2 linked regions of the Stappia indica genome follow. The protein of the gene in region 1 interacts with the protein of each later gene in a pairwise test. Links are inferred from orthologs where the notes say so. Each region holds a gene or a part of one and is shown on either strand. Other genes may lie near its edges. The genes, in order: ligA and leuS.

The links.
Region 2: the proteins of ligA (region 1) and leuS interact in binary tests that used the Escherichia coli proteins (3 or more experiments, as listed by UniProt). The link is inferred for Stappia indica from one-to-one orthologs.

What each region holds. Positions count from the first base shown.
Region 1 is NZ_CP046908.1:1,382,526-1,397,970, reverse strand. Bases 8,090-11,010 are described here. They hold ligA (NAD-dependent DNA ligase LigA), read left to right. Parts: upstream 8,090-8,426; coding sequence 8,427-10,595; downstream 10,596-11,010. Other genes in these bases: GH266_RS06615 (methyl-accepting chemotaxis protein), read left to right, coding at 10,771-11,010; recN (DNA repair protein RecN), read left to right, coding at 8,090-8,291. Outside these bases: GH266_RS06650 (cell division protein FtsQ/DivIB), read left to right, coding at 1-850; cell division protein FtsA, read left to right, coding at 883-2,169; cell division protein FtsZ, read left to right, coding at 2,282-4,063; lpxC (UDP-3-O-acyl-N-acetylglucosamine deacetylase), read left to right, coding at 4,353-5,300; GH266_RS06630 (outer membrane protein assembly factor BamD), read left to right, coding at 5,531-6,397; more of recN, read left to right, coding at 6,618-8,089; more of GH266_RS06615, read left to right, coding at 11,011-13,098; GH266_RS06610 (ATP-dependent helicase), read left to right, coding at 13,276-15,445. UniProt on the Escherichia coli protein: DNA ligase that catalyzes the formation of phosphodiester linkages between 5'-phosphoryl and 3'-hydroxyl groups in double-stranded DNA using NAD as a coenzyme and as the energy source for the reaction.
Region 2 is NZ_CP046908.1:2,486,162-2,501,895, forward strand. Bases 9,525-12,734 are described here. They hold leuS (leucine--tRNA ligase), read right to left. Parts: upstream 12,335-12,734; coding sequence 9,725-12,334; downstream 9,525-9,724. Other genes in these bases: lptE (LPS assembly lipoprotein LptE), read right to left, coding at 9,525-9,738; GH266_RS11655 (YggS family pyridoxal phosphate-dependent enzyme), read left to right, coding at 12,523-12,734. Also shown: GH266_RS11600 (protein meaA), read left to right, coding at 1-1,120; GH266_RS11605 (hypothetical protein), read left to right, coding at 1,263-2,468; GH266_RS11610 (hypothetical protein), read left to right, coding at 2,513-3,739; GH266_RS11615 (glycoside hydrolase family 25 protein), read right to left, coding at 3,796-4,515; peptidoglycan-binding protein LysM, read right to left, coding at 4,836-5,273; GH266_RS11625 (exodeoxyribonuclease III), read left to right, coding at 5,555-6,358; GH266_RS11630 (NADPH:quinone oxidoreductase family protein), read right to left, coding at 6,392-7,366; GH266_RS11635 (RNA methyltransferase), read left to right, coding at 7,533-8,084; holA (DNA polymerase III subunit delta), read right to left, coding at 8,113-9,153; more of lptE, read right to left, coding at 9,160-9,524; more of GH266_RS11655, read left to right, coding at 12,735-13,221; ffh (signal recognition particle protein), read left to right, coding at 13,528-15,078; GH266_RS11665 (chorismate mutase), read left to right, coding at 15,075-15,392; rpsP (30S ribosomal protein S16), read left to right, coding at 15,429-15,734.

The sequences.
Region 1 (15,445 bases):
GCCGCGCGGTCGCGGCGTGCCCCGTTTGCACCGCCGCCCGCTGTGGCGCGCGGCCGGCATCCTGCAGGATCTTCCCGAGTGGACGGGCACGGCCGGCGCGCTGGTCTTCCTGTCCGCGACCATTTTCTATGCCCTGGCCGTCGGCGGTTACGCCCGCACAGTGAGCGAATCACTTACCTCGGCCGCCGGGTTCGAGATCGCGGCCGTTAAGCTCTCCGGCCAGCGCGAGACGACGGAGTTCGAGATCCTGGAAGCGCTGGAGATCGAGCAGGGCACCTCGCTCGCCCTGTTCGACGCCTCGGCGGCGCGCGAGCGGCTGGCCCGCATCCCGTGGATCGAGACCGTGTCGGTGCAGAAGCTCTATCCGGGTACGTTGCAGGTGCGCATCGACGAGCGCGAGGCCTTCGCGCTCTGGCAGCGCGGCAACAGCCTGTCGGTGATCGACGACAAGGGCCAGGTGATCAGCGACGATGTCGACGGACGCTATGCCAACCTCCTGATGCTGGTGGGACACGGCGCGCAGTATCGCGGCGCGGAGATCCTGGCGGCGCTGGAGAAGGTGCCGGAGCTGCGGGCGCGGGTGCGCGCCGCGCGCCTCGTCTCCGACCGGCGTTGGGACCTGCTGCTGGAAAACGGCCTCACCGTGCGGCTGCCGGAAAAGGATGTCGGCCGGGCGTTGGCCGACCTGATCCGCATGGATGCCGACAACGGGCTGCTGACCCGCGACATCACGGTCGTCGACATCCGCCTGCCGGACCGGGTGGTGGTGCGCATGAGCGACGAGGCGATCGAGCGCCGCAACGCCGAAACCAAGTCGCGGGGCGCCAAGCGCTCGGGAGGCAACGCATGAGCCGCCGGTCCTCCCCGATCTACCTGCCGCGGATGCGGCCGCTGCCCGGCCGCCGGGCCGTTGTCGTCTCGGTGCTCGACATCGGCTCGACCAAGGTCTGCTGCCTGATCGCCAAGCTGAGCCCGCGCAACGACGATTGCGTGCTGCCCGGCCGCACCCACTCCATCGAGGTGCTGGGCTACGGCTACCAGCGCTCGCGCGGCCTCAAATCCGGCGTCGTCGTCGACATGGACGCGGCCGAGCAGGCGATCCGCCTGGCGGTGGACGCGGCCGAGCGCATGGCCGGGCTGACGGTGGAATCGCTGATCACCAACGTGACCTGCGGCCGGCTGAACTCCGAGATCATCACCGCGAGCGTCGGGCTTGCATCCGATTCCGTCTCCGAGGCCGACATCCAGCGCGTGCTGTCCGCCGGCAGCGCCCACACGGTCGCCGACGGGCGCGCGGTCATGCATGCGCTGCCGATCGCCTACACGCTGGACGGCAATCGCGGCATGCGCGATCCGCGCGGCATGATCGGCCGCCGGCTCGGCGTCGACATGCAGGTGGTGACGGCCGAGGTGGCGCCGGTGCGCAATCTCGAACTCTGCATCAATCGCGGTCACCTGACCGTCGAGACGATGGTCGCAACGCCCTATGCCAGCGGCCTGTCCACCTTGGTGGAGGACGAGGCGGAGCTGGGCGTCGCCTGTGTCGACATGGGCGGCGGCACCACGACGCTGTCGGTCTTCGTCGAGGGGCAGATGGTGCATACCGACGCCATCGCAGTCGGCGGCCACCATGTCACGATGGACATCGCCAGGGCGCTGTCGACGCGCCTTGCCGATGCGGAGCGGATCAAGACGCTGCAAGGTTCGGCGCTGCCGAGCCAGGCGGACGAGCGGGACCTGATCTCCATTCCGCCGGTCGACGCGGACAGCGACCTGCCGCACCAGATCCCGCGCTCGATGCTGACGCGCGTGATCGTGCCGCGGGTCGAGGAGATCATGGAACTGGTGCGCGACAGGCTCACCGCCTCCGGCTTCGCCGGGCGGGTGGGCAAGCGCATCGTGCTCACCGGCGGAGCGAGCCAGCTCACCGGGTTGAGCGAAGTGGGTCGCCGGGTTCTCGGCCGCCAGGTCCGGCTCGGCCGCCCGCTAGGCGTTGCCGGCCTGCCGGAAGCGGCCAAGGGACCGGCCTTCGCCGCCGCTGTCGGACTGCTGATCTACCCGCAGGTTGCGCAGGTCGAGCAGTTCGAGCCGCGCGGCGCGCACGCAAGATGGACATTCGGATCGAGCACGCTGGCCAGGGTCGGCAACTGGATCCGGGATAGTTTCTGAGGCGGGAAACTGCCTCGGGAAGCGCCGGGTCGCACAACCCCCGGCGCATGACGAGGGAACTGAGGGTTTGAGTGAGAGCCGGCAACGGTCTCTCGAGGGTCGCGAGGAAGCCATGACCATCAACTTGAAAATGCCTGATCTTCAGGAATTGAAGCCCAGAATCACGGTGTTCGGCGTCGGTGGCGCCGGTGGCAATGCCGTGAACAACATGATCCAGGCCGGTCTCCAGGGCTGCGACTTCGTCGTCGCCAATACGGATGCCCAGGCGCTGGCCAGCAATCACGCCGAGCGCGTCGTCCAGATGGGCGTTGCCGTGACCGAGGGCCTGGGCGCCGGTTCGCAGCCCGACGTGGGCGCGGCGGCGGCCGAGGAAGTGATCGACGAGATCAACGACCACCTGTCCGGCTCGCACATGGTGTTCATCACCGCCGGTATGGGCGGCGGCACCGGCACGGGCGCTGCCCCGGTGATCGCGCGTGCGGCGCGCGAGATGGGTATACTGACCGTCGGTGTGGTCACCAAACCGTTCCAGTTCGAGGGCGTGCGCCGCATGCGCATCGCCGAAGCTGGGATCACCGAGTTGCAGAAGGCGGTCGATACACTGATCGTCATCCCCAACCAGAACCTGTTCCGTATCGCCAATGCGCAGACCACCTTCGCCGACGCCTTCGCGATGGCCGACCAGGTGCTCTATTCGGGCGTTGCCTGCATCACCGACCTGATGGTCAAGGAAGGCCTGATCAACCTCGACTTCGCCGATGTGCGCTCGATCATGCGCGGCATGGGCAAGGCGATGATGGGCACCGGCGAGGCGTCCGGCGACAAGCGCGCCATGCAGGCGGCCGAGGCGGCGATCGCCAATCCGCTGCTCGACGAGACCTCGATGAAGGGCGCTCGCGGCCTGCTGATCTCGATCACCGGCGGCAACGACCTGACCCTGTTCGAGCTGGACGAGGCAGCCACCCGCATCCGCGAGGAGGTCGATGCCGACGCCAACATTATACTCGGCGCAACCTTCGACGAGAGCCTCGACGGCATCATCCGCGTGTCGGTCGTGGCGACCGGCATCGACAAGGAACTGCGCGAGGAGGCCTCTCCGGCCGAAGCGCGCATGGCCGAGCTGACCGAGCGTCTCAAGACGATCTCCGATCCGGCGCCGGTGGCCCGTCCCCGTCCCGCCGCAGCCGCTCCGGTTTCGCGTCCGGCCGCGCCGGCACGCCCGGCCACGTTCGAGAAGATCGAGCAGGAGCTGGAGATCCCCGAGCCGGTGCAGGCGTCCACCGATCCGGAGGTCGAGATCGCCCCTTTTTCTCCGGCTCCGGGCATGATCGGTGACAACAGCCCGCTGGCCGACCTGGACGAGGCGGATCTCGCCGAGCCGGTCGCCGATGCGCCTGTCGTGGAGCCCTACATCCCGCCGGTCGCCGAAACCGTCTCGCAGCCCGCGCGCATGCCCTCGATCGAGGACTTCCCGCCGGTGGCACAGCGCGAGATGCGCGCCCATGTCCACGCCCGTGCGGCGGAAGAGGAGCATCATCACGGCGAGGACCGCCGCCCGATGAGCCTGCTTCGCCGCCTGGCCAACGGCCTGAGCCGCCGCGAGGAAGAGGACGACATGCCGGCGGTGCCGGCCGCGGAAATGGCCCCGGCCCCGCGTCCGCAGCAGCCCGCTCCGCGTCCGGCGCCCGCCGCCCAGCCGCGCGCTGCCGCCCCGCAGCAGCGTCCGGTGCAGCAGCAGGCCCAGCCGGCGATGCGTCCGGCCCCGGCCCGTCCGGCGGCGCAGGGTGCTGCCGGCCAGCTCGACCTGACCGGTCGCCAGGCCCCGCAGGCCCGGACCCTGTCCGAGGAAGACCAGCTGGAGATTCCGGCCTTCCTGCGTCGTCAGGCCAACTGACGGCGGGGTTTTCCGCGACACTCCCTCAACGGGCGATCCGGCTCCTCACCGGATCGCCCGCCCTCGGGGGAGCGGGCGGATTTTGCCAAGTTTTTCAAAGCTCTCATTTTTAATGAAGCGTTACATATCGTAACAAAGCTTTATTTCTGATCCCTCCCTTCAAGCCTGTATGTTCACCCTGCGATTCAACGGGTACGCGACTCGCGCGCAGATGCCCGTCAGCCTCAAGGCCTTTCGGTCTCGCCATCGCATCCGCTTTTCAGGGTCTCGCAGACAGGATGATCTGGTGATGAAACTCTCTTCCGACCGGCAGACGACTTTGGCCGGCGCCGTCTCCCTGCAGGGGATCGGTGTGCATTCCGGCAACCGGGCGGACGTGACGCTGCAGCCGGCCGATCCGGGCACGGGCATCGTCTTCACCAACCGCAACCCGCAGACCGGCTCCGAGGTCGAGTTCCCCGCGCATTGGCGCGCCGTGTCCGCCACCGCCCTTTGCACCGTCCTCGGCGATCCGAAGGCCGGCGGCGTCGCCACCGTCGAGCACCTGATGGCCGCGCTGCGGGGCCTTGGCGTCGACAATGCCATCGTCGAGATGGACGGCCCGGAAATGCCGATCATGGACGGCAGCTCGGACGCCTTCGTCGCCGCCATCGACACCGTCGGCCTGCGCCGCCAGCAGGCGGTGCGCCGTTACATCCGCGTCAAGAAGGCCGTGCGCGTCGACCAGGGAAGCGCCTGGTGCGAGCTGCGCCCGCATGACGGCTGCCGCTTCGACGTGACCATCGACTTCGAGGCTGAGGCGATCGGCCGCCAGTCGATGGTGCTGGACCTTTCGCCGGAGACCTTCCGCGACGAGCTGTCGCGCGCCCGCACCTTCGGCTCCGTGCAGGACGTCAAGAAGCTGTGGTCGATGGGCTTTGCCCTCGGCTCGTCGCTGGAGAATTCCGTCGCGATCTCCGACGGCAAGGTGATGAACCCGGAAGGCACCCGCTGGCGCGACGAGTTCGTGCGCCACAAGATGCTGGATGCCGTCGGCGATCTGGCGCTGGCCGGGCTGCCGTTCCTGGGGCTCTACCGCTCCTACAAGGGCGGCCACCGGATGAACCACGCGATCCTGGTCGAGCTGTTCGAGAACGCCGGCAAGGATGCCTTCGAGATCGTCGAAGGCGCGTTCGAGCGGCCGGCACCGTCCCTGATGGACATGCCGATGATGGCCGTGGCGCAGGGCGCCTCCTGAGCAGGACATGTCGCTGGCCGGCCTCGCAATGGCGGAAAACCGCCTTGGCGAAAACGACAGGCCACAAAAAAGCGACAAATGTCCCTCACATGGCGTGACGTGGCCGGGTGTTTTCCGTTAGAACACGCGCTGATCGGGACGCAGGACGCCCTTGCGGCGCCCCTTCCGGTCGGTCCGGATTGTCCGGACGGGGCCGAACCGGCGCCGAGTTCGAGGAGTGAGTCGACGTGATGGTGGCAGTGTCCAGTTCCAAGGCGAGGAGAACCGTCACCGGCGGTCTGCGCAAGGCCCGGATCGCATCTCTCGCCCTGCTGGCGGTTGCTCTGGCGGCCTGTTCCTCGACCAAGGACGACGAGGACTTCGCCACCAACGACACCCCGGCGGAGGTGCTGTTCAACGAGGGCCTGTCGCTGCGCAACGAGGGACGGCTGTCGGATGCCCGGCTGAAGTTCCAGGAAGTCGACAAGCTCCATCCTTATTCCGAGTATTCGCGCAAGTCCCTGATCAACCTTGCCTATCTGAACTATTCTCTGGGCAAGTTCCCGGAGGCGATCACCGCCGCCAAGCGTTTCACGACGCTGTATCCGGGCAGCGAAGACAGCGCCTATGCGCTCTACATCATCGGCCAGTCCTATCACAAGCAGATCCCGGACGTGACGCGCGACCAGGAGATGACCCAGCGGGCGCTCGCCGCCTATGGCGAACTGCTCCAGCGCTTCCCCGATTCCGAATATGCCACTGATGCCGCGGCCAAGGTCCGCGCCGCGCAGGACCAGCTGGCGGGCAAGGAAATGGAAGTGGGCCGCTACTACCTGAAGCGGAACCACCAGATCGCGGCGATCAACCGCTTCAAGGTCGTCGTCACCAACTACCAGACCACCCGCCATATCGAGGAAGCGCTGTTCCGCCTGACCGAGAGCTACTATGCGCTCGGCGTGGTCAACGAGGCCCAGACCGCGGCCGCCGTGCTCGGCCACAACTTCCCGGACAGCCAGTGGTACAAGGATGCCTTCAGCCTGCTGAAGACCGGCGGTTACAGCCCGAGCGAGGATTCGGGCAGCTGGATCAGCCGCGCTTTCAACAGCGTTTCGCTCTAGTCATCCCAATCTGAAGCTCGTCTTCACCACACCAGCATCCGCGCCGGCGGCAGCGCGCCTGCCGCCCCGCAAGAGGCCGCGAGAGAGATGCTCTCTTGCCGGCCTGCCGGCGACCGGTGCCAGTTTGCCGTTGCGGCCACCGGGTGCCTCCAGCTACACCTGATGCGGTTTCCCGTGCGCTTCGCCGCACATGTCCAGTCCGACCCGGTCACCCGCTCGCATGCTCGCTGCGCTTGCCATTCGAGATATCGTCCTGATCGACCGGCTCGATCTTGCCTTCGGCGCCGGCATGTCGGTGCTCACCGGCGAGACGGGCGCGGGCAAGTCCATCCTGCTCGATGCCCTGAGCCTGGCGCTCGGCGGGCGCGGCGATGCCGGGCTCGTGCGCCACGGCCAGGCGCAGGGCCAGGTGACGGCCGCCTTCGACGTGCCGATGGCCCATCCGGTGCGCGCCTTGCTGCGCGAGAACGACCTGGAGGCCGACGGCGACGTCATCCTGCGCCGGGTGCAGGCCGAGGACGGCCGCAGCCGCGCCTTCATCAACGACGCGCCGGTGAGCGTTGCCCTGCTGCGGCAGGCAGGCGGACTGCTGGTCGAGATCCACGGACAGAACGAGGCGCGGGCCTATACCGATTCGGCCGAACACCGGCGGCTGCTCGATTCCTTCGGCGGCTGCGAGGCCGAGTGCGCGGCGGTCGCCAGCGCCCATGCGGCGATGCGCAAGGCAGCGCGCGCGCTTGCCGAACAGGAGGAGCGGATCGAGGCGGCGCGGCGCGAGGCCGACTACCTGCGCGCCTCCGCCGAGGAACTGTCGAAGCTTGCGCCGGTCGTCGGCGAGGAAACCGAGCTTGCCGACCTCCGCCAGTCGATGATGCAGGTGGAGAAGATCGCCGGGGACCTCGGCGAATCCTTCGACCTGCTCAACGGCACGGCCTCTCCCATTACCGAGATCGCCTCGCTGTGGCGGCGGCTGGAGCGCAAGGCCGAGCAGGCCCCCGAGTTGCTGTCGGGTCCGGTCGGCTTCCTCGCCGAGGCGCTGGACCGGCTGGAAGACGCGCGTGCGGGCCTCGAAGCGGCCGTGCGCGAGACGGAATTCGATCCGCGCGCGCTGGAGGCGACCGAGGAGCGGCTGTTCTCCTTACGCGGGGCGGCGCGCAAGTTCCAGGTGCAGGTCGACGACCTGCCGGCCCTGCGCGAGCGGTTCGAGGCCGATCTTGCCGCGCTCGATGCCGGCGAGGAGGCGCTTGCCGGCCTGGCCTCGGCAGCCGAGGCGGCACGCAGCGCCTATGATGCGAAGGCGGCAGCCCTGACCAAGCGGCGGCAAGCGGCGGCCAAGGCGCTGGAGGAGGCGGTCTGCCGCGAGCTGCCGGATCTCAAGCTCGAGCGCGCGCGCTTCATCGTGAACCTGGAGAGCGACCCGCAAGCCCGCTCCCGCGAGGGCGTCGACACGGCCGAGTTCTGGGTGCAGACCAATCCGGGCACGCGGCCGGGGCCGATGATGAAGGTCGCCTCGGGCGGCGAGCTCTCGCGCTTCCTGCTGGCGCTGAAAGTGTCTTTGGCCGACAAGGGCTCGGCACCGACGCTGGTCTTCGACGAGATCGACACGGGCGTCGGCGGTGCGGTGGCGGAGGCCATCGGCAGCCGGCTGGCGCGGCTGGCGGGCAAGGTGCAGGTGCTGACCGTCACACATGCGCCGCAGGTGGCGGCGAAGGCGGGTGGGCATTTCCTCATCCTGAAGGAAGATGCCGGCGCGGACCGTGTCGCGACGCGGGTGAAGCGGATCGACGTCGACCACCGGCGCGAGGAGATCGCACGGATGCTGGCCGGCGCCACGATCACCGACGAGGCCCGCGCGGCTGCCGACCGGCTGCTGGCCGACGCCCCGCGCGGTTAAGCGGCCGAACCAGGGCTGGAAAACCGCAGCGCCGCCCTTTGCCTTGCACGGCCGCGGCGCCATACTCCCTCGCCAGGAGGGAGGCGAACACTCGTTTCCGCTCCGCGATATCCGATGCCAGCAAGATGCGATCCCATGTCCGATAACGATCTCTCGTCCCGCGCCGTCGAAGACCTGACCCTGGAAGAGGCCGCGCTGGAGCTGGAACGGCTGGCCGAGGAGATCGCGGGTCACGACCGGCGCTATCATGGCGAGGACGCGCCGGTCATTTCCGATGCCGACTACGATGCGCTGAAGCGGCGCAACGATGCCATCGAGGCGCGGTTTCCCGATCTCGTGCGCTCCGACAGCCCGTCGCTGCGCGTCGGAGCTGCGCCGTCCGAAGGCTTCGGCAAGGTTACCCATGCGATCCCGATGCTGTCGCTGGACAATGCCTTTGCCGACGAGGACGTGCGCGATTTCTTCGGCCGCATCCGCCGCTTCCTGAAGCTCGATCCGCTGATGGGGGCGATCGCGGTGACGGCCGAGCCGAAGATCGACGGGCTGTCGCTGTCGCTGCGCTACGAGAAGCGCCGCCTGGTGAGCGCGGCAACGCGCGGCGACGGCACGGTCGGCGAGAACGTGACGCAGAACGCCCTGACCATCGAGGACATTCCCCAGCGCCTGCCGGATACTGCGCCCGATATCGTCGAGGTGCGCGGCGAGGTCTATATGCGCCACGAGGATTTCCGCGCGCTCAATGCGCGGATGGAGGAGCAGGGCGGCAAGGTCTTCGCCAATCCGCGCAACGCGGCGGCGGGCTCCCTGCGCCAGCTCAACCCGGAAGTGACGCGCGCGCGGCCGCTGCGCTTCTTCGCCTATGCCTGGGGCGAGATGAGCGAGGTGCCGCGCGCCACCCAATACGAGATGGTGCAGCTGCTCGGCGAGTGGGGCTTTTCGATCAATGCCCGCATGGTCCGCTGCGAGACTGTGGAAGAGATCCTTGCCGCCTATCACGGCATCGAGGAGGAGCGGGCGCTGCTCGGCTACGACATCGACGGCATGGTCTATAAGGTCGACCGGCTCGACCTGCAGTCGCGCCTCGGCTTCGTCTCGCGCGCGCCCCGCTGGGCGATCGCCCACAAGTTCCCGGCCGAGAAGGCCTTCACCGTGCTGCGCGGCATCGAGATCCAGGTCGGGCGTACCGGCGCGCTGACCCCGGTCGCCAAGCTGGAGCCGGTGACGGTGGGCGGCGTCGTCGTCTCCAATGCGACGCTGCACAACGAGGACTACATCAAGGGCATCGGCCAGGATGGCGAGCCGATCCGCGGCGGCAAGGACATCCGGGTCGGCGATACGGTGCAGATCCAGCGCGCCGGCGACGTCATTCCGCAGATCGTCGATGTCGACCTCGACAAGCGCCCCGCGGATGCCGAGCCCTTTGCCTTCCCGACCACGTGCCCCGCCTGCGGCAGCCACGCGGTGCGGGACGTCAATGCCTCGAGCGGGCGCATCGACGCCGTGCGCCGCTGCACCGGCGGGCTGATCTGCCCGGCGCAGGCCAAGGAAAAGCTGAAGCATTTCGTCTCGCGCCACGCACTCGACATCGAGGGGCTGGGCGACAAGCAGGTGGAGTTCTTCTTTGATTTGCCGATGGAGGAGGGCGGCATCCGCCAGCCGGCCGACATCTTCACGCTGGCGGAGCGGGATGCCGCCTCGCCGCTGATCAAGCTGAGGAACCGCGACGGCTGGGGCGAGACGAGCGCTGCCAACCTCTTCGCTGCCATCGACGCGCGGCGCGAGATGTCGCTCAACCGGGTGATCTTCGCGCTCGGCATCCGCCATGTCGGCGAGGGCAACGCCAAGCTGCTGGCCCGCCACTATCTCGACTGGGAGACCTTCCGCACGGCGATGCAGGCGGCGGCCGATCCCGCCTCCGATGCCTTCGCCGAACTGATGGACATCGACGGCATCGGCGAGACGGTGGCACGGGCGGTGGTCGAGTTCTTCGCCGAGGACCACAACCGCGGGGCACTCGACGCGCTGCTGGCGCAGATCCGGCCGCAGTCGATGGAGCGGGTGGAGGCGAGCGCCAGCCCGGTCGCCGGCAAGACGCTGGTCTTCACCGGCACGCTGGAGAAGATGAGCCGCGACGAGGCCAAGGCGCGCGCCGAGGCGATGGGGGCGAAAGTTTCCGGCTCGGTGTCGAAGAAGACCGACCTCGTGATCGCCGGTCCCGGCGCCGGCTCCAAGCTGAAGAAAGCCGAGGAACTGGGCCTCGACGTCATCGACGAGGATGCCTGGATCGAGATGGCGGGAGGCTGACCTGCGTCAAATTGACTTAAGTATAAGATCCATAGGTACGAGTACGTAATCTTGATTTTTATTCGGTTTTTCTGCTCTTCATTCGATCTCGTCTTGTATCTGTAACAAAGTTTCAACTCCAAATATCGACTATCGCTCTCAAATGAGCTTTCGTTCGATATTTGGAGAGTGGAACATGTTTTCTGGATTTGTGAACCGGTCTATCGGTTTGCGGCTCATTCTGCTCGGCGCCCTTCCGCTTCTCGGTCTGCTGCTCGTCAGTTTCATCGAGCTTTCGGGGCGGTTTGCGCAGGTGCGCGAGGAACGCTTCGTCGCCGAGGTGCTGGACATTGCGCCGGTGATTTCCGAGGCCGTGCATCAGCTTCAGAAGGAGCGCGGGATGTCTTCCGGCTTCGTGGGGTCGAAGGGCGTCTCGTTTGCCGACGGGATCGCCGGCCAGCGCCAGGCGACCGACGCTGCGATCGCGCGCTATCTCGCCCGCATCGGCGAGGCGACGGGCCGGATCGAGACCGACGGGTTCACTCGCGCCCGCGACGCGGCGGCGAAGACGCTTCAGGACCTTTCGCGGGTGCGCGCGGATATCGACGCGCTGCGGCTGGAGAGCTCCGACGTCGGCGCCTATTACACGCCCGTCATCGGCAACCTGCTCGACATGGTCGGCGGCATGCCGACGCTCATCAGCGCTGGCGACACGCTGCGCCCGGTCCTTGCGTATATTGCGCTGCTGCAGGCGAAGGAGCGAGCGGGCCTCGAGCGCGCCACCGGCGCCGTCGGCTTCGGTTCGGGGAGCTTCGGCGAGGCCGTCTACCGCAATTTCATTCGCCTCGGCGCCATGCAGGAGGCCTCGCTCGAGACCTTTCGCCGCTACGCGTCGCCGCAGATGCTCTCCGCTTACGAAACCGCTCTGTCCGGCGCGGCCGCCAAGGAGATCGACGGGCTGAGGCAGATCGCCGTCTCCGCGCCGTTCGGCGGGGACGTGTCCGCGGTCAGCGGAGCGAAGTGGTTCGCGGTCAGCACGGCGCGCATCGACCTGCTGAAAGAGGTGGAGGACGAGGTTGCCGGACAGATCTTCGTTGCAGCCTCGCAGCGGGCGGCGGACGGCCAGCGCGCCTTCCTCTGGCAGCTCGGGCTCGTTGCCGGGCTGGTCGTCGTCATGGCGGTGATCTTCGCCGGCGTCTACCGCTCCATCGTGCCGCCGCTGGCGGAGCTGGTCGGCGTCATGCGCCGGCTTGCGGCCAACGACACGGGCGTCGAGGTGACGAGCGTCGCGCGCCGGGACGAGATCGGCGCGATGGCGGGGGCGGTGGAGATCTTCCGCGAGAATGCCATCGAGCGCATCGAGCTGGAACACAGCCTGCAGGAGGAACGCCTGCGCGAACGGGACCGGCAGTCGGCCATCGAGACGATGATCGCGGGCTTCCGCAGCAGCGTCTCGTCGACGCTGTCGACGGCAGGGGCCAAGGCCGGCGACATGCGCTCCTCGGCCGAGACGCTGGAGGAAGGCGCAAGCGGAGCTGCGTGCGACGCGTCCGCCGCGAGCCATGCCACCCAGACGGCCTCCGGCAATATCCAGGTGGTCGCGGCGGCGGCGGAGGAACTGTCCGCCTCGATCCGCGAGATCGCCGAGCAGACCTCCAAGGCAAGCGACCTGATGGCCTCGGCCGCCGAACGGGCGCAACTGACCAACGCCGATGTCGCTTCGCTTTCGCAGGCGGCCGAGCAGATCGGTTCGGTGGTCAACCTGATCCGCGACATCGCCGAACAGACCAACCTGCTGGCGCTCAATGCCACGATCGAGGCGGCGCGCGCCGGCGAGGCGGGCAAGGGCTTTGCCGTCGTCGCGGCGGAAGTGAAGAACCTTGCCGGCCAGACCGCCAAGGCGACGGAAGACATCGCCGCGCAGGTCACCGGCATCCAGGCCTCGACGCGCGGCGCGGTCGGCTCGATCGGAGAGATCGCCGGTGTGATGGCCAATATCCGCGAGCTGACAACCACCATCGCCGGCGCGGTGGAGGAGCAGCGCGCGGCAACGCAGGAGATCGCCAACTCCGTCATCGCCGCCTCGGACGGCACCGATGCGGTGGCGGACAACGTCACCTCGGTGACCTCGGCGATCGAGCGCACCGCGCAGTTTGCCGGCAATGTCAGCGCGGTGTCCTCCAGCCTTGCCGAGGTGACGCAGCAACTCGCCGGCGAGGTGGAGACCTTCCTCGCCGACATCGCGGTCGATCTTGCGGCACGGCGCGCGCAGGTGCATGCGCAAATGCGCGAGGCGGTCGTCGTCACCGCGCTGGGGCGTCGCTACCGGGCGCGGGTGGACGAGGCGGATGTGCATCAGGCCGCCGTTTCCGCCTCGGCCCGGCTGGAGCTCCGGCAGGCCGTCAAGCTGCAGCTCGCAGACGGGCAGGTGCTTGCGGCCATCGTCGCCGGGGGCGAGGGCGGGCGCTACACGCTGCGCTTCGAGCAGCCCGCGCCGGCACTGGTGGCGCTCGTCGCGGCCTGATCGTTTTTCGAATAACAAAGGCGTCAAAAGCCAAGAGGGAGGGGCGCGAGCAATTGCGCCCCTCCAATTGACGGGACAAGCTGCTATATATGGTCCAAAGAGAGAACAGAATCGCGGGTGCCAACGGTCCGCGCGATGTCAGATCCGTGACCCAGACCCGTCGAGACACTCTCCCGCATGGCCAATCATCCTGCCGATACCCGACAGTTCCCCCAAGGCTCCGCACCGGGGCAGGCGGAGCATGACGCGCGGGGCGGCGGTCTGGAGCGGCCGGGCGGCGGCAGCGGCATTGCCGCGCGCGCGCGTGCAGCGCTCGGGCCGCGGACGCCCGAACCCGGCTCCTATCTCGACGGGCTGAACCCGGAGCAGCGCGAGGCGGTCGAGACGCTGGACGGCCCGGTCCTGGTGCTGGCGGGGGCGGGAACGGGCAAGACCCGCGTCCTGACCACGCGCATCGGCCATATCCTGGCGACGCGGCGGGCCTTTCCGAGCCAGATCCTGGCGGTGACCTTCACCAACAAGGCCGCCCGCGAGATGAAGGAGCGGATCGAGCGGCTGATCGGCGACAGCGCGGAAGGCATGCCGTGGCTCGGCACGTTCCACTCGATCTGCGTCAAGATCCTGCGCCGGCACGCCGAGCTGGTCGGCCTGAAATCCGGATTCTCGATCCTCGATACCGACGACCAGATCCGCCTGATCAAGCAGATCATCCAGGCGGAGGGGCTGGACGACAAGCGCTGGACGGCGCGCGCCTTCGCCAGCCAGTTGGATGGCTGGAAGAACCGCGGCCTGACGCCCGACCAGGTGCCGGAGGGCGAGGCGCGCTCCTTCGGCAACGGCAAGGGCCGGGCGCTCTACGAGCAGTATCAGGAGCGGCTGTCGATCCTCAATGCCGCCGATTTCGGCGACCTGCTGCTGCATGTGATCACGCTGTTCCGCAACAATCCGGACGTGCTGGGCGAGTACCAGAACCGCTTCCGCTTCATGCTGGTGGACGAGTACCAGGACACCAACATCGCGCAGTACCTGTTCCTGCGGCTGCTGGCGCAGGGCAACCGCAACATCTGCTGCGTCGGCGACGACGATCAGTCGATCTACGGCTGGCGCGGGGCCGAGGTCGACAACATCCTGCGCTTCGACCACGACTTTCCCGGCGCCAAGGTGATCCGGCTGGAGCGCAACTACCGCTCGACCAGCCATATCCTGGCCGCCGCCTCGCATCTGATCGCCCATAACGAGGGGCGCCTGGGCAAGACGCTGTTCACCGATGTGGTGGACCCGGACGGCGAGGAACTGCGCGTCAGCGTCGCCGCCGCCTGGGACTCCGAGGAAGAGGCCCGCGCCATCGGCGACGAGATCGAGTCGCTGCAGTCCAAGGGGCACAGCCTCGAGAGCATGGCGATCCTGGTGCGCGCGTCGTTCCAGATGCGCGAGTTCGAGGATCGGTTCGTCACGCTCGGCGTCAACTACCGGGTGGTCGGCGGCCCGCGCTTCTACGAGCGCATGGAGATCCGCGATGCGATGGCCTATTTCCGCTGCGTCGTGCAGCCGGCCGACGATCTCGCCTTCGAGCGCATCGTCAACACGCCCAAGCGCGGCCTCGGCGAGGCCAGCCTGAAGCTGGTTCATGCCTATGCGCGGGCGAACCGCATCCCGCTCATGCAGGCGGCTTCGGACCTGTGCCAGACCGAGGAACTGAAGCCGAAGGCGCGCACGACGCTGCGCATGCTGCTGGCCGATTTCGACCGCTGGCGCGACCTGGTGCCGGCTATGTCGCATACGGAGCTGGCCGAGATCATCCTCGACGAGAGCGGCTACACCGAGATGTGGCGCAACGACCGCTCGGCGGAAGCGCCGGGCCGGCTCGACAACCTGAAGGAGCTCGTCCGCTCGATGGACGAGTACGAATCGCTCGCCGGGTTCCTGGAGCATGTCGCGCTGGTCATGGACCGGGACGCGGACGGCAACAACGACGCGGTGTCGATCATGACGCTGCACTCGGCCAAGGGCCTGGAGTTCGACACGGTGTTCCTCCCCGGCTTGGAGGAGGGCCTCTTCCCGCATCAGCGCGCGCTCGACGAGAGCGGCCGCGCGGGGCTGGAGGAAGAGCGCCGGCTCGCCTATGTGGGCATCACGAGGGCGCGGCGGCGGGCGAAGATCTGGTTCGCCTCCAACCGGCGCATCCACGGCATGTGGCAGAGCTCCATCCCCTCGCGCTTCCTCGACGAATTGCCGGCCGATCACGTCGATGTGGTCGAGCCGTCGAGCAATTACGGCGGCTATGGCGGCGGGGGATACGGCGCCAGCCGCTTCGACACGCGCGATCCCTTCAAGTCGAGCTACTCGA
Region 2 (15,734 bases), 1.1 Mb from region 1 along the record:
GTCGAAGAACGCGCGCGCCCGCGCGGTGCAGCTGCCGGCCTGGAACGAGGCGCTCGGCCTGCCGCGCCCCTTCGACCAGCAATGGTCGCTGCGCGTCCAGCAGATCCTCGCCTACGAGACCGACCTGCTGGAGTTCGAGGACATTTTCGACGGCTCCTCGGTGATCGGCGAAAGGGTCGAGGCGCTGAAGAGCGAGGCACGCGAGGAACTCGCCCGGATCGAGGAGATGGGCGGCGCCGTCGCGGCGGTGGAATCGAGCTACATGAAGCAGGCGCTGGTCGCCTCGAACGCCGCCCGTCTTGCCGCCATCGAGGCGGGCGAGCAGGTGGTGGTCGGCGTCAATCGCTTCACGGAGAGCGAGCCCTCGCCGCTCGCCACCGGCGAGGACGGCGGCATCCTGACCGTGCCCGAGCATGTGGAGGCGGACGCCGTCGCCACGCTCAAGGCCTGGCGCGAGGCGCGCGACGAAGGCGCCGCGGCGGGCGCCATCGCCGCGCTGAAGCAGGCGGCGAGCGAGGGCACCAACATCATGGAGCCGTCGATTGCGGCGGCGAAGGCCGGCGTCACCACCGGCGAATGGGGCGCGGCGCTGCGCGAGGTGTTCGGCGAATACCGGGCGCCGACCGGCGTCGGCAAGGCGGCGCGCGCCGATGCGCAGGACCTTGCCCCGGTGCGGGCAGCGGTGGAGAGCGTGTCGGCGAAGCTCGGCCGCCGGCTGAAGTTCCTGGTCGGCAAGCCCGGCCTCGACGGCCATTCCAACGGCGCCGAACAGATCGCCGTACGCGCCCGCGACTGCGGCATGGAAGTCGTCTACGAGGGCATCCGCCTGACCCCGGCGCAGATCGTCAACGCCGCGCTGGAAGAGGACGTCCATGTCATCGGCCTGTCGATCCTGTCCGGCTCGCACCTTGCCCTGGTGCGCGACGTGATGGACCGGCTGCGCGCGTCCGGCATCGACGATATCCCGGTGGTCGTCGGCGGCATCATTCCCGAGGAAGACGCCGCCAGTCTGCGGGCGATGGGCGTTGCCGCCGTCTACACGCCGAAGAACTTCCAGCTCACCGACATCATGAAGGAAGTGGTGGAGATCGTCGGCTCACGCGCCGAAGCGGCTGCGTGAGGGGTCTGGGACCGGAACGCCCCTGCGGTTAAGCCTGTCTGCACTATTTGCAACCGCACGCAAGGGGTGTAGCGCTACACGTCTTGCGCGCATCGCTCCGGCACGGCATGAAGGAAGGAGTTCGCTCCACCATCAGACCGCCATGCCCTTGCGAGACAACCAGAAGACCCGTCGCCCACGCCTCGCTCTGCCGCCCCGCACGGTGGCCGCCCTCAGCCTTGCCGCCCTGCTGCTGGCAGCGGCATGCGATGATCCGCGATTTCCTGCCTACTTTCGGTATGCGGTGGATGTGAAAGTCGACGGCGCGCCGGTCACTATTGAGCGGGTGGTGAAATGCGCGGGAACCCGTTCGTGGGGCACGTCTGCAAACCCGGGAGGCTGGACCCACCACAGCTACGTCAATCCTCCTGCAATCGGTGCCAAGGTTCCCGGCAGTGATGCAGCCGTCTATGTCCGCGTGCCGTTGGCGTGTACCTGGGCAGCCAGTCCTGAAGATGCGCAGCAGCGGCCCCCACCTCTCGTCCCTGGCGACGTCGTGCCTGTGCTCTGGACCAGCAACTGGCGGCGCCTGGAGCAGATTGAATACTATTCGACCCGTCCAAGTCTTGCGGGACAGGACAGTCATGTGGAGTTTGTTCGCGTTCAGCCGCTGGAACGGGCGGACAAAAAGGCATTCGAGATGTCTGAGGTGCGAGCCGCTAGGGAAAGTCCCGATCTGCGCTCCGTGGCCCGAGTTCGAGCGAAAGGACACGACGAACCCATCTCCGCCCCCTCGTGGCTGGACCCTGATCGACCTAAGACACCCGCACCCGGTATGACTTGCTTTGCCGCCCTATCCCTGGACCGTGACAACTGGGACCAATGGCCGGCGTTGAAGCCGTGGGTGGACAGCCTCCCAAATGATGGACGATTTTACGAAGTCCGCCCCGCATTGGGAGATGTCGCCACCAGTCTGAACTTTGAAGGAGGGTTCTTCGCTGCGCAAAGTTTGCACAGGACATCTTTGAGAGCAGAAGTCACCTCGGGAGAAGGCGCGCAACGGGCACTACACCTGTATAATTCCATGCACCCCATAGTTCCTAGCAGGGGCGGTGCATATATCGACAAGTCAAGGAAAGGGATCTCAAGTTGCTCATTCAATTTATGGCACTATGATAGATCCTACGAATACCATGTGAAACAGCCAGCCGGCAAGCGAGAAAATCACGAGCGCATTGAAATATACTCAGACGCGAAGAGATTTGAACTAATGATCGCACCTGATAGAGAGTCAGTAATGCTTATTTTTCAATTTGGGCCAATTTACTCTGATTTGGATGAGCCTGTTGCCATGGACACCATTGACTGACAGTGCGTCATAAAGACAGGAGTTCGCTCTACCGTCAGGCCGTCATGCCCTTGCGAGACAACCAGAAGACCCGACGCCCACGCCTCGCTCTGCCGCCCCGCACGGTGGCCGCCCTGAGCCTTGCCGCCGTGCTGCTTGGCACGGCGTGCACGCAAGACGATCCGCGATATCCTGCCTATTTTCGGTATGCGGTGGATGTGAAAGTCGACGGCGTGCCCGTCACCATCGAGCGAGTGGTGAAATGCACCGGAACCCGTTCGTGGAACACGTCTGCGGATCCAGGCGGCTGGAGCGGCCAAGTTTACGCCAACCCTCCGGTGATAGGCGCCAAGATTCCCGGCAGCGACGCGGCGGTGTATGTACAGACGCCTGACGCGTGCCGCTGGGCTGCCGAATACGAAGGCGACGCATGGAAGAACCCACCGCTCCAGCCCGGCGATCTCGTACCCGTGCTGTGGACCGACAACTGGCAGCGGCTGGAGCAGATCGAGTACTATCTGACCCGCTCAAGTCTTGCCGGTGAAGACAGCCATGTAGAGTTTGTCCGCATTCAGCCGATGACCCGAACGGACAAGAAAGCGTTCAAGGCTTCCGAAAAACGGGCAGCGACAGAAAGTCCGGATCTGCGCCCTTTTGCGAGTGTCAAAGCGAAAGGTGTTGAGAGCCGAGTGACGGACACTGAACGAACACGGTCGGACCGACCAGAGGAGCCCGCGCGCAAAACCATGTGCCAATCTGCATTGGTGCTTGGTCGCGGCGATTGGGGCCGTTGGCCCGAACTCGCCCCCTGGGTAGAAGGCTTGCCGGATGATCACAGATTCCATCCAATCAAGCCGGTATTTGGGAATGTGGCCTGGGACGTCTATCGGAATGGCGGGTTTAGTGAAGCGGAAAGTTTGATCACCTCGGGAGCGCTCCTCAAGCGAGAACAGACGCGATCGATAACCAATGTCGCCCGGAACCTAGCAATACAAATGCACCCGCTGTCTTATGATTCCTCTGGTGTTTTTATAGATAATAAGCGCAAAGGGCTCATGTCCTGCGTCTTCCAGGCGCGGCGCCCTGAAAGGACTTATTTCAGTGCGCGAGATAAGAGGCGCAATACCTTGCCAAAAAACACTGATGAAAAGATATATATTGCTGACGATTATGATCATCGTGGAATGAGTGTAATGAAGAAGGAAGGCGCAATATTTTATATATTGTCATTTAATCCGTTCCTTGGTCAGCCTAATTCAAATGAGCCTGTCGCCATGGACACCATTGACTGACAACGCGGGCGGAGCAGCCTCTGTTACCCGCCCCGCGTTAGCGCAATTCCGCACGCCTAGCGCGTGCGGTGGCCTTCGAGCCAGCGCTGCCACTGGCGCCGCGTGCCGTGGAAGGCGTTGCGGTCGACATTGCCCTTGATGCCGTCGACGCGGCCTTCGGCCGTATACTGCCAGAACACCCAGTCGCGGCGGTCTTCGTAGCGGCGGTCGGGATGTGCGGCGACCGAGCGCAGCCAGAAATCGAAGCCGCGCTTCGCCCCGACCAGCCGGTCGCGGTGGAAGTCGACGGAGGAATAGATCACCGGCCGCTTGCCGTAATGGCGCTCCACCGCCTGCAGGAACAGGTTCATGTCGTGCAGGACCTGCTCGCGGCCCGGTCGCTCCCGGCACGACGAATGGCCGTTCCATTCCATATCGAGCACCGGCGGCAGCGCTTCCGGGTCGACCGGCACGTTGGCGATGAACCAGGCGATCTGATCCTCCACCGGACGGCAGAAGAAATAGAAGTGATAGGCGCCGCGCCGCACGCCGGCAGCCTTGGCCTGCACCCAGTTGTCCATGAACTTCGGGTCGAGATAGTCGCCGCCTTCGGTCGCCTTGATCCAGGCGAACTCCGTGCCGGCCCGCTTCACCCGGTGCCAGTCGATATCGCCCTGGTAGCGCGCCACGTCGATGCCGTGAATGGGATAGTCCTGCGGCTTCGGATCTTCGAAATCGAACGCCGCGCAGGAAGCCACAAAAAGGGTACAGAACAGGATCAGCACGCGCGCAATCATCGCTCTCTCTTCGGTCCAAAGCCCCCTTTCAACCGGGACTGGACACTATGACCAAAGCGTTAAGGAAGCGCTTAGCAATCGAGCGAAGCGAAAATGAGATGAGGCCGAACGCCGGTCGCCCGAACCTGAAGTTCGCCGCGTTTCGCGGCATGCTTTGAACGAACTTCAGGTTCACCAGAGGCGACCGGCAAACCTATGTTTCCAGAGCGGTTTTCGAATTTGAACTACGCTCTGGGAGCGCGCCCGAGGTCAGGCTTGTTCACATTCGCCGCTCTGGCGGTCCGGCCTCACAAGATCGTGATCCGGAGGGCCCGAAAGCCTCAGCCGAGCTGAGGAATGCGCAGCACCTGGCCCGGGTAGATCTTGTCCGGGTCCGACAGCATCGGCTTGTTGGCCTCGAAGATCGCGGTGTACTTGGAACCGTCGCCGTAAGCCTTCTTGGCAACGGCCCACAGCGTGTCGCCCTTCTCCACCGTGTGGAAGCCGGCTTCCGGCGCGCTGTCCGCGACCGCGATCTCCTCTTCGACCTTGGCGACGCCCAGCACGTTGCCGGCGGCCAGGATCAGCTTCTCGCGCGCCTCCTGCGTGGGAGCTGCGCCGGCGATCTTCACCGTGTCGCCGGACACCTCGACCTTGACGTCGCCGTCGAGACCGAGCGCGGCCACTTCCTTCTCGATCGCCGCGGCCGCATCGGCCTCGGGCTCGTCGCTGCCCCACAGGGACTTGCCCGCATCCTTCACGAAATCAAAAAAGCCCATGTGACGGCTCCCCTTGTCCTGCCTCGGCGCGGCTCCTGCCGCGCTTTCTCACATGACGCGGCTCCTGCCGCGCCACTCAAACGACGCGGCCCATGATGCCGCGCCTTTCGACACCAGTGTCGGATGCAGTCATTACCGCCCGCAAGCGCCAATTCATGTGACACGCAGCACAGAAATCCGCCTCGCGCCCGAAAGCCCGGCCTTGCACGCCGGGTCCGCAACTGGCAATCAGGCAGGACGCCTCTCAGGCTCGCCCTTTCCTGCCCAGATCCGGATCGCCCATGACCGACCGCCTGACCATCGCCACCTGGAACATCAACTCGGTGCGGCTGCGCCTGCCGATCGTCGAGAAGCTGATCCTCGACCATGCGCCGGACGTGATCTGCCTGCAGGAAACCAAGTGCGCCGACGGCAACTTCCCGCTCTCCGCCTTCCGCAAGCTCGGCTACGAGCATATCGCGATCAAGGGCCAGAAGGGCTATCACGGCGTCGCGACGATCTCCCGCCGCCCCTTCCTCGACGAGGAGCGGATCGACTACTGCACCAAGGGCGACAGCCGGCATCTTGCGACCGGCATCCCCTTTGCCGGCGACCGCTTCACGCTGCAGAATTTCTACGTGCCGGCAGGCGGCGACGAGCCGGACCCGGAGATCAACGACAAGTTCGCCCACAAGCTCGCCTTCCTCGACGAGATGGCCGACCGCTTCGCCTCGATGGCCGGCAATGCCATGGTCGTCGGCGATCTCAACGTCGCGCCCTACGAGCATGACGTGTGGTCGCACAAGCAGCTCTTGAAGATCGTCAGCCACACGCCCATCGAATGCGAAAAGCTGGAGGCGGTGCGCACCGCCGCAGGGCTCACCGACGTGATGCGCGCCTTCGTGCCGCTGGAGGAAAAGCTCTACACCTGGTGGAGCTACCGGGCGAAGGACTGGTCGGCCGCCGACAAGGGCCGCCGGCTCGACCATGTGTGGGCGAACCCGGCCCTGGCCGGCCAGGCGGTCTCCATGCAGGTGCTGCGCGATGCCCGCGGCTGGCAGCAGCCGTCCGACCACGCGCCGGTGCTGGTGCGGCTGGAGGCTTGAAGCCGCCTCCAGCCTCCTCGGAGCGCCTTGCCCTTACGGGCGGATGATCACCTTGCCCTGGACCTTGCGGTCGGCAAGCTCGCGCAAGGCCTTCGCCGTTTCCTCGATCGGATAGACCGCATGCAGGTGCGGCCTGATCCGCCCCTCGCGCATCCAGGCGAGCAACTGCTCCATATTGTCGCGATGCGCTTCCGGCTCGCGCACGATGGCATCGCCCCAGAACACGCCGAGCACGTCGCAGCCCTTCAGCATGACCAGGTTGAGCGGCAGCTTCGGGATCTCGCCTGCAGCAAAGCCGATGACCAGATAGCGGCCGCGCCAGCCGGTGGCCCGCAGCGCAGCCTCCGAAAGATCGCCGCCGACCGGGTCGTAGACCACATCGACGCCGCAACCGTCGGTCAGCTGCTTCAGCCGCGTCTTCAGGTCTTCTTCCGCGTAGTTGACCAGCACGTCGGCGCCGTGGGCGCGGGCCAGTTCCAGCTTTTCCGCGCTGGAAGCGCAGGCGATCACCCGCGCGCCCATCGCCTTGGCGATCTCCACCGCGGCAAGGCCGACGCCCCCCGAGGCGCCGAGCACGGCAACGGTCTCGCCCGGCTCCAGATGCGCCCGGTCGCGAAAGGCATGCAGCGAGGTGCCGTAGGTGACCGACAGTCCGGCCGCCGCCTCATCAGTGATCTCATCCGGCAGGGCGACCAGGTCGTCCTCGCTGGTGATCACCGCGCCGCGCACCGCGCCCCAGCGCACATAGCCCATCACCCGGTCGCCCGGCTCGAAGGCCTCGATCCCCTCGCCCGTCTCCAGCACCCGGCCGGCGAACTCGGCGCCCGGCGAGAACGGCAGCTCCGGGCGGAACTGGTACTTGCCCTCGATGATCAGCGTATCGAAGAAGTTGAGCGCCGCAGCGCTCACCTCCACCAGCACCTCTCCCGGCCCGGGCGATGGCATCTCGATGTCCCGCAGGACAAGGTCCTCGGGCGCGCCGAGGCGTTCGCACAACACAGCTTTCACACACGTTTCCCCCAATGTTTCCCCAAGGTTCGCCTAGCACGGGATCAAGGTCCGGGAAAGCCGCGAAGCTCGTCAATCTTGTCAGGGCGCCGCCCAGCCGCTATCTCCGGACACCTGCGGTTGCCCGCAGGGTTGCGGGCACAACGACAAGGAGGTCGCAAGGACCATGCGCGGTTATTTCGCCGTCGGGGCGGAAGGCATTTCGAAGCAGATGAACCTGGGCAACCTGATGCGCTCGGCGCATGCCTTCGGGGCGAGCTTCTTCTTCACCGTCGATGCCGACAAGCGGATCCGCAAGGCTCCCGCGTCCGATACCTCCAAGAGCACCGGCCATCTGCCTCTGTTCCACTGGCCCTCGATCGAGGAGATGGACCTGCCGCAGGGCTGCCAGCTGGTCGGCGTCGAGCTGACCGACGAGGCGGTCGACCTGCCGAGTTTCATGCACCCGCTGCAGGCGGCCTATATCCTCGGCCCCGAGCGCGGCTCGCTCTCGCCACAGATGCAGGCGGCCTGCCAGCACATCATCAAGATCCCGACGAAGTTCTGCCTGAACATCGCGATTGCCGGTGCCATCGTGCTCTACGACCGCCACCGGGTGCACGGGCAATATGCCGCACGCCCGCTGACCGCCGGCGGCCCGAAAACTCCGCGCCCGGCACACAAGCATGGCGGCCCGATCATGCGCACGGGGCGCAAGATCCCGGGCCTGCCCGGCTGAGACGGAAGACAGCAGAAAAGATGAGGGCTCAGCGCCGGGCGCGCGAGCGCGCCACCCGGCCGAGCGTCAGCAGCACGTCGCCGACCAGCGCCTCGGCCAGCGCCGGCGACTTGCGCGCCGCCGCCACCGCATCCGCCAACCGCTCGCCCGCCTTGGCAAGGTCCTCTCCCGACCACAGCGACAGCTGGCGCGAGACGAGATCCCGGCGCTTGTAGAAGACCGGCGGGCGCGCCTGCTCGACCACGCGGGCCGGCGGCACGCCGCGGTCGACCTCCGCCCGTGCCCGGGCGAGAAACTGGAAGTGGCGCAGGGCCGCCGAGGCGATCATGTCCGCGCGCTGGCCGCTGGCCGACAGGCGCTCCAGCCCGTGGTCGAGCTTGCCGAGATCGCCGAGCGCAGCCGCATCGATCAGCTCGTCGACGGCAAAGGCCGAGGCATCGCCGATCACCGCCTCGACATCGGCAAGATCGATCCGCTCGCGGCCATGGGCATAGAGACAGAGCTTGCGCACCTCGCCGCGGCTCGCCAGCCGGTCGGCGCCGAGCAGGCCCATCAGCGCCTGCCGTGCCTCGCGGCTGATCGCAAGGCGGGCCTCGCGCAATTCGCCGTCGATGACCCGCTCCAGATCGCGCGCCTCGTCGCCGTAGCAGGGGATCGCCACCGCCTTGCGGTCGCGCTCGAACTTGCCCCGCAGGCCGGTGCCCTTCTTCAGGTCGCCCGCCTCGATGACCACCAGCGCGCTTTCCGCGCGCTGCTCGCCGAACAGCGGATCGACGGCCGGCGTCAGGTTCTTGCCCGCCCCGTCGCGCAGCCACACCACCCGGCGGCCGCCGAACAGCGGCACGGTGGAGGCCTCGTCGATCAGCCGCGCCGGGTCCGAGACCACCTCGCCGGCATCGAGACGAACGAGCGAGAACGGATCATCGACGCCACCGGATGCACGCGTCACCAGCGCCTGGGCACGCTCCGACACGAGCCCGGTATCGGGCCCGAACACGAGGATCAGGGAGACGTCGGCCGGGGGATCGGCGATGAAACGGTCGATCTCGCCGGCCTTGAGCGCCACCATCGCGGATCAGCCGCGGGACGCGAAGAAGCCGGCAAGCCGCGTCTGGATGTCGCCGGCGACCGTCTTCGCCGCCCGGTCCTCCGCATCGCGCTCGGCGCGCAGGTTGGCGAAGCGCTGGCTGGAGAAGTCGAAGGAGGCGGAGCCGAAGGCGCGGCCCGTGGTCACCGTGCGGCCGGTGCCGATCTCGCTCAGCACATAGGTCGCATTGACCGTCACCGTGTAGGCCGACGGCACGTCGGCGAGCCGCTCGACGCCGACCTCGTTGAGCGGCCGGTCGATCAGGATCCGCAGCCGGTAGCGCGGCTCGCCGGCCTCGCGGCCGCGGCGGAAGCCGAAGATCAGCTCGTTGCGCAGCACCTGTCCGACCCGGTCGAGATCCTCGCTCGAGGCGGTCTCCACCGTATCGATGTCGATGGCCGCAAGCTCGGTGGTCACGGCCGGCGTCGATCCGCCCACGCCGCCGATCGTGCCGTAGAGCGGGCGCACCTGGCAGGCACCGGCCAACAGCGCCGCCCCCATGACGAGAACGGTCAGCGCCCGCCGGCGGGTGGGTTGCTGCGGTTGCGGATGGTCACACGACGACATTCACGATCCTCTGCGGAACCACGATGATCTTGCGGGCGGGCTTGCCGTCCAGCGCACGCTGCACGGCGTCGAGCTGCAGGGTAGCCGCTTCGACCTCCTCTTTGGAAGCCTCGCGTGAGACGACGAGGTCGGCGCGCTTCTTGCCGTTGACCTGCACCGGCAGGGTGACTGTCGCCTCGACCAGGAGGTCGGCCTCGATTTCCGGCCAGCCGTGCGTCGCCAGCATGCCCTCGCGGCCGAGCGCATTCCAGCATTCCTCGGCCAGATGCGGAGCCATCGGCGCCATCATCTGCACCAGGAAGCCGGCCGCCTCGCGCTGCGCGAAACGCATGTCGTCGCCCTCGGCCCCGCCCTGCGCGGCGCGCGACAAGGTGTTGACCAGCTCGTAGATGCGGGCGACGGCCCGGTTGAACGACAGGGCCTCGATATCGGCCGAAACCGCCTGGCAGGCCTTGTGGGTGGCGCGGCGAAGGGCGGTTGCCGCCTCCCCGAACGCCTCCGGGCGCGCCGTCTGCGGCACGCTCTCGCCGATCTCGCAGATCAGCCGCCACACGCGCTGCATGAAGCGCCAGGCGCCCTGCACCCCGTCCTCGGTCCACTGCACGTCGCGCTCGGGCGGGCTGTCGGACAGCATGAACCAGCGGGCCGTGTCAGCGCCGTAGGTCTCGATGATGTCGGTCGGGTCGACGGTGTTCTTCTTCGACTTCGACATCTTCTCGATGGAGCCGATGGCGACCTTCTCGCCGGTCTCCAGCAGGAATGCCTGGCGCTCCTCGCCGTCGCCTTCGATGCGCACCTCGGCCGGCGAGACCCAGCCGCCACCCGGCGCCTTGTAGGTCTCGTGCGTCACCATGCCCTGCGTGAACAGGCCGCGGAACGGCTCCTTGACGCTGAGGTGACCGGTCACGCTCATCGCCCGGGCGAAGAAGCGCGAATAGAGCAGGTGCAGGATCGCGTGCTCGATGCCGCCGATATACTGGTCGACCGGCAGCCACGCATCGGCGACGGCCTTGTCGGTCGGCGTCTTGGCGCGCGGATCGGTGAAGCGGGCGAAATACCACGAGGAATCGACGAACGTGTCCATCGTGTCCGTCTCGCGCCGCGCCGGCTTGCCGCAGGTCGGGCAGGCAACGTTGCGCCAGGTCGGGTGACGGTCGAGCGGGTTGCCCGGCTTGTCGAAGTCGATGTCGTCGGGCAGCTGCACCGGCAGGTCGGCGACCGGCACCGGCACCACGCCGCACTCGTCGCAGTGGATGACCGGGATCGGGCAGCCCCAGTAGCGCTGGCGCGAGATGCCCCAGTCGCGCAGGCGGTAATTGACCTGGCGCTGCGCCTGCGGCGCCCCGTCCAGCGTCTCCGCCTCGAGCCGCGCGGCGACCGCTTCCTTGGCATCCGTGATCGACAGGCCGTCCATGAAGGCGGAATTGTAGATCGTGCCGTCGTCGGTATAGGCCTCGTCGCGGATCTCGAACGTCTCCGGGTCCGCCCCGCTCGGCAGCACCACCGGGCGCACCGGCAGATGATACTTGCGGGCGAAGTCGAGGTCGCGCTGGTCATGCGCCGGGCAGGCGAAGATCGCGCCGGTGCCGTAGTCCATCAGGATGAAGTTGGCGATGTAGACCGGCAGCGTGATCGAGGGATCGAGCGGATGGACGACCGTCAGCCCGGTGTCGACGCCGATCTTCTCCGCCGTCTCGACGGCCTCTGCCGACGTGCCGATGCGCCGGCACTCCTCGACGAAGGCCGCGATCTTCGGATCGTTCTCGGCGAGCTTGCGCGAGATCGGATGGTCCGGCGACAGGCCCATGAAGGACGCGCCGAACAGCGTGTCCGGCCGGGTGGTGAAGATCTCCAGCGACGTGTCGCCGGTCGGCGCGGGCGTCGAGAAGGCGAAGCGCACGCGCAGGCCCTCGGACCGGCCGATCCAGTTCTTCTGCATCAGGCGGACCTTGTCCGGCCAGCGGTCCAGCGTATCGAGCGCCGACAGCAGCTCTTCCGACCAGTCGGAGATCTTGAAGAACCACTGGGTCAGCTCGCGCTGCTCGACCAGGGCGCCGGAGCGCCAGCCGCGCCCGTCGATCACCTGCTCGTTGGCCAGCACGGTCATGTCGACCGGGTCCCAGTTGACCTTGGAATTCTTGCGATAGGCGAGACCCGCCTGCAGGAAGTCCAGGAACAGGTGCTGCTGCTGGGTGTAATACTCGACGTCGCAGGTCGCGAACTCGCGCTCCCAGTCGAGCGACAGGCCCATGATCTTCAGCTGGCCGCGCATCGTCGCGATGTTCTGGTAGGTCCAGTCGCGCGGGTGGACCTTGTTCTGCATGGCGGCGTTTTCGGCCGGCATGCCGAAGGCGTCCCAGCCCATCGGATGCAGCACGTTGAAGCCGCGCGCCCGCTTGTAGCGGGCCACGACATCGCCCATGGCGTAGTTGCGCACGTGGCCCATGTGGATGCGCCCCGACGGATAGGGGAACATCTCGAGCACGTAATACTTCGGCCGGGGATCCTCGTTGCGGGTGGCAAAAACCTTCGCCTCGTCCCAGACCTTCTGCCAGCGGCTTTCCGCTTCGCGGGCGTTATAGCGCTCCGTCGCCATGATCTCGTGTGCTTCGCTCGTTTCAGTGAAAAGAAATGATGTGGCGCGACTGTCACCAGAAATCGCCGGCCCGGTCAACCTGCAAGGGCGGCCCCGCGCGCCTCTCCCCTCCAGGACTTGCATTCGCGCCGCGCCCGTCGCATGTCCATGGCAGGAACCCGAACGCCAAAGCACGAAGAGGCAGCACGATGTCCCCGCACGCCGCAGAACCGACCCGAACGGATGCCGCCGGCCGGATCGCCGGGATCCGCGACCGGATCGCGGCCGCCGAGCAGGATGGCGCGCGCGAGGCAGGCTCCGTGACGCTGATCGCCGTCAGCAAGACCTTCGACGCAGATGCCATCCGCCCGGTGATCGCGGCCGGCCAGCGCGTCTTCGGCGAGAACCGGGTGCAGGAGGCGCAAGGCAAGTGGCCGGCGCTGCGCGCGGAATTTCCCGATATCGAGCTGCACCTGATCGGGCCGCTCCAGTCGAACAAGGCGAAGGATGCCGTCGCCCTGTTCGACGTGATCCACACGCTCGACCGTGAGAAGATCGCCCGCGCGCTGGCCGCCGAGTGCGCCGAGCAGCAGCGGCAGTTGCGGTTCTTCATCCAGGTGAACACCGGCGAGGAGCCGCAAAAGGCCGGCATCGCCCCTCGCGAGACCGACGATTTCGTCGCCTTCTGCCGGGATGAGCTGCACCTCCCGCTGCTCGGCCTGATGTGCATTCCCCCGGTCGACGATACGCCGGGACCGCATTTCGCGCTGCTGCGCAAGATCGCGGAGCGCAACGGCCTTTCCGGCCTGTCGATGGGCATGTCCTCGGACTTCGAAAGCGCCGTGCGCGTCGGCGCCACCCATGTGCGCGTCGGCTCGGCGATCTTCGGCTCGCGCGACTACCCGTGAGCCGGCCTGCCGCGCATGCGGCGTTTTGCGCGGGCATGCCGCGCTTGCGGCGTTTTGCAAGGGAATGCGCCAGCTCCCTTGACTTTCGGCGGCGTTTGCGCCTATTTCCCCGTCAACTCCGAAAGAGTGACGACAGTACGATCCGCCGCCCGGGACCCGCAAAGGTATAAAGAGATCCCGGAGGTTCACACCCGACAGCGCGATGCGCCCTCGGGTGCCACACCGCTTTGCGGATCGCGCTCCGTCCCGCACGGGGGACACGGAAGCAGCGACAGCCGCTGCCTCGAAAGGGTTTAAGGAGACGGCATGTTCGAAAGTCTGTCAGATCGCCTCAGTGGCATTCTCGACAAGCTGACGCGGCGCGGTGCGCTGTCGGAGGCCGATGTCTCCGAGGCGCTGCGCGAGGTCCGGCGTGCCCTGATCGAGGCGGACGTCGCGCTGCCCGTGGTCAAGTCGTTCACCGACAAGGTGCGGGCCCGGGCCATCGGCCAGGAAGTCCTCAAGTCGGTCACGCCGGGCCAGCAGGTCGTCAAGATCGTCCACGACCAGCTCGTCGAGATGCTGGGCGGCGCCGGCGAGCCGATCGACCTCAACGCGGCCGCGCCTTTCGCCATCATGATGGTCGGCCTGCAGGGCTCGGGCAAGACCACCTCGACCGCCAAGATCGCCCTGCGGCTGACGAAGAACGAGCGCCGCAAGGTGTTGATGGCCTCGCTCGACACCCGCCGCCCGGCGGCGCAGGAGCAGCTGAAGGTCCTCGGCGAGCAGACCGGCATCGACACGCTGCCGATCGTCGCCGGCCAGACGCCGGTGCAGATCGCCTCGCGCGCCATGACCGCGGCGCGGCTCGGCGGCTACGACATCGTCATGCTCGACACCGCCGGCCGCACGCATATCGACGAGCCGCTGATGGTCGAGATGGCCGAGATCAAGGCGGCTGCCGATCCGCACGAGATCCTGCTCGTCGCCGACAGCCTGACCGGTCAGGACGCCGTCAATCTCGCGACCTCCTTCGACGAGCGCGTCGGCATCACCGGCATCGTGCTGACCCGCATGGACGGCGACGGCCGCGGCGGCGCGGCCCTGTCCATGCGCGCGGTCACCGGCAAGCCGGTCAAGCTGGTCGGCACCGGCGAGAAGTCCGACGCGCTGGAGGAATTCCACCCGGCGCGCATCGCCGACCGCATTCTCGGCATGGGCGACATCGTGTCGCTGGTGGAGAAGGCGGCCCGCGAGCTCGACCAGGAAAAGGCGGCCAAGATGGCCGCCCGCATGCAGAAGGGCAATTTCGACCTCGAGGACCTTGCCGAGCAGCTTCGCCAGATGGAGAAGCTCGGCGGCATGTCCGGGATCATGGGCATGATGCCCGGCGTCGGAAAGATGAAGAAGCAGCTCGATGCGGCCAATATCGACGACCGCGTGATCAAGCGCCAGGTCGCGATCATCCAGTCGATGACCCCGCAGGAGCGCCGCAAGCCCGACCTTCTCAAGGCCAGCCGCAAGAAGCGCATCGCCACCGGCTCCGGCGTCGACGTCGCCGATGTCAACAAGCTGCTGAAGATGCACCGGCAGATGGCCGACATGATGAAGCAGATGGGCAAGGGCAAGGGGCTGCTCGGCAAGATGATGGGCGGCATGGGCATGCCCGGCGGCGGCATGCCGAACATCGACCCGAAGGAACTGGAGCGCATGGCCCAGTCCGGTCAGCTGCCCGGACAGCTTCCGGGTCAGATGCCGAGCCTGCCCGGCGGGCTTGGCGGTTTGGGTGGCCTGGGCGGCCTCGGCGGACTGGGCGGGGCAAAGCTGCCCGGCGGTCTCGGCGGCCTTCCGGGTCTGGGACGGGGGAAGAAGAAATGACCGACAGCGCCGAGGAGATCCTTGCGCCGGCGTCCGCCGCGATGGACGAGCTGCTGCGCCTGCGCGGCTCCATCGACAACATCGACGCCGCACTCGTTCACATGCTTGCGGAGCGCTTCAAGTGCACGCAGAAGGTCGGCCTGCTCAAGGCCACCCACAGTCTTCCGCCCGCCGATCCGGCGCGCGAGGAACGGCAGATCGCGCGGCTGCGCGCGCTTGCCCGGGACGCCAATCTCGATCCCGATTTCGCGGAAAAGTTCCTGAACTTCATCGTCAAGGAAGTGATCCGTCACCACGAAGCCATTCGCCGCTGATCCCGGCGTCGCACTGAAGTACTAAAGGAGACTACCATGGCCCTGAAAATTCGTCTTGCCCGCGGCGGCGCCAAGAAGCGTCCGTTCTACCGCATCGTCGTTGCCGACGTCCGCTCGCCGCGCGACGGCCGCTTCATCGAGAAGGTCGGCCTCTACAACCCGATGCTGCCGAAGGACCATGCCGACCGCATCGTCCTCGACATGGAGCGCATCCAGCACTGGATGAGCCATGGCGCCCTGCCGACCGACCGCGTCCTGCGTTTCCTCGACGCGGCCGGCGTGATGAGCCGCGAAGCCCGCAGCAACCCGAAGAAGGCCGAGCCGGGCACCAAGGCCAAGGAG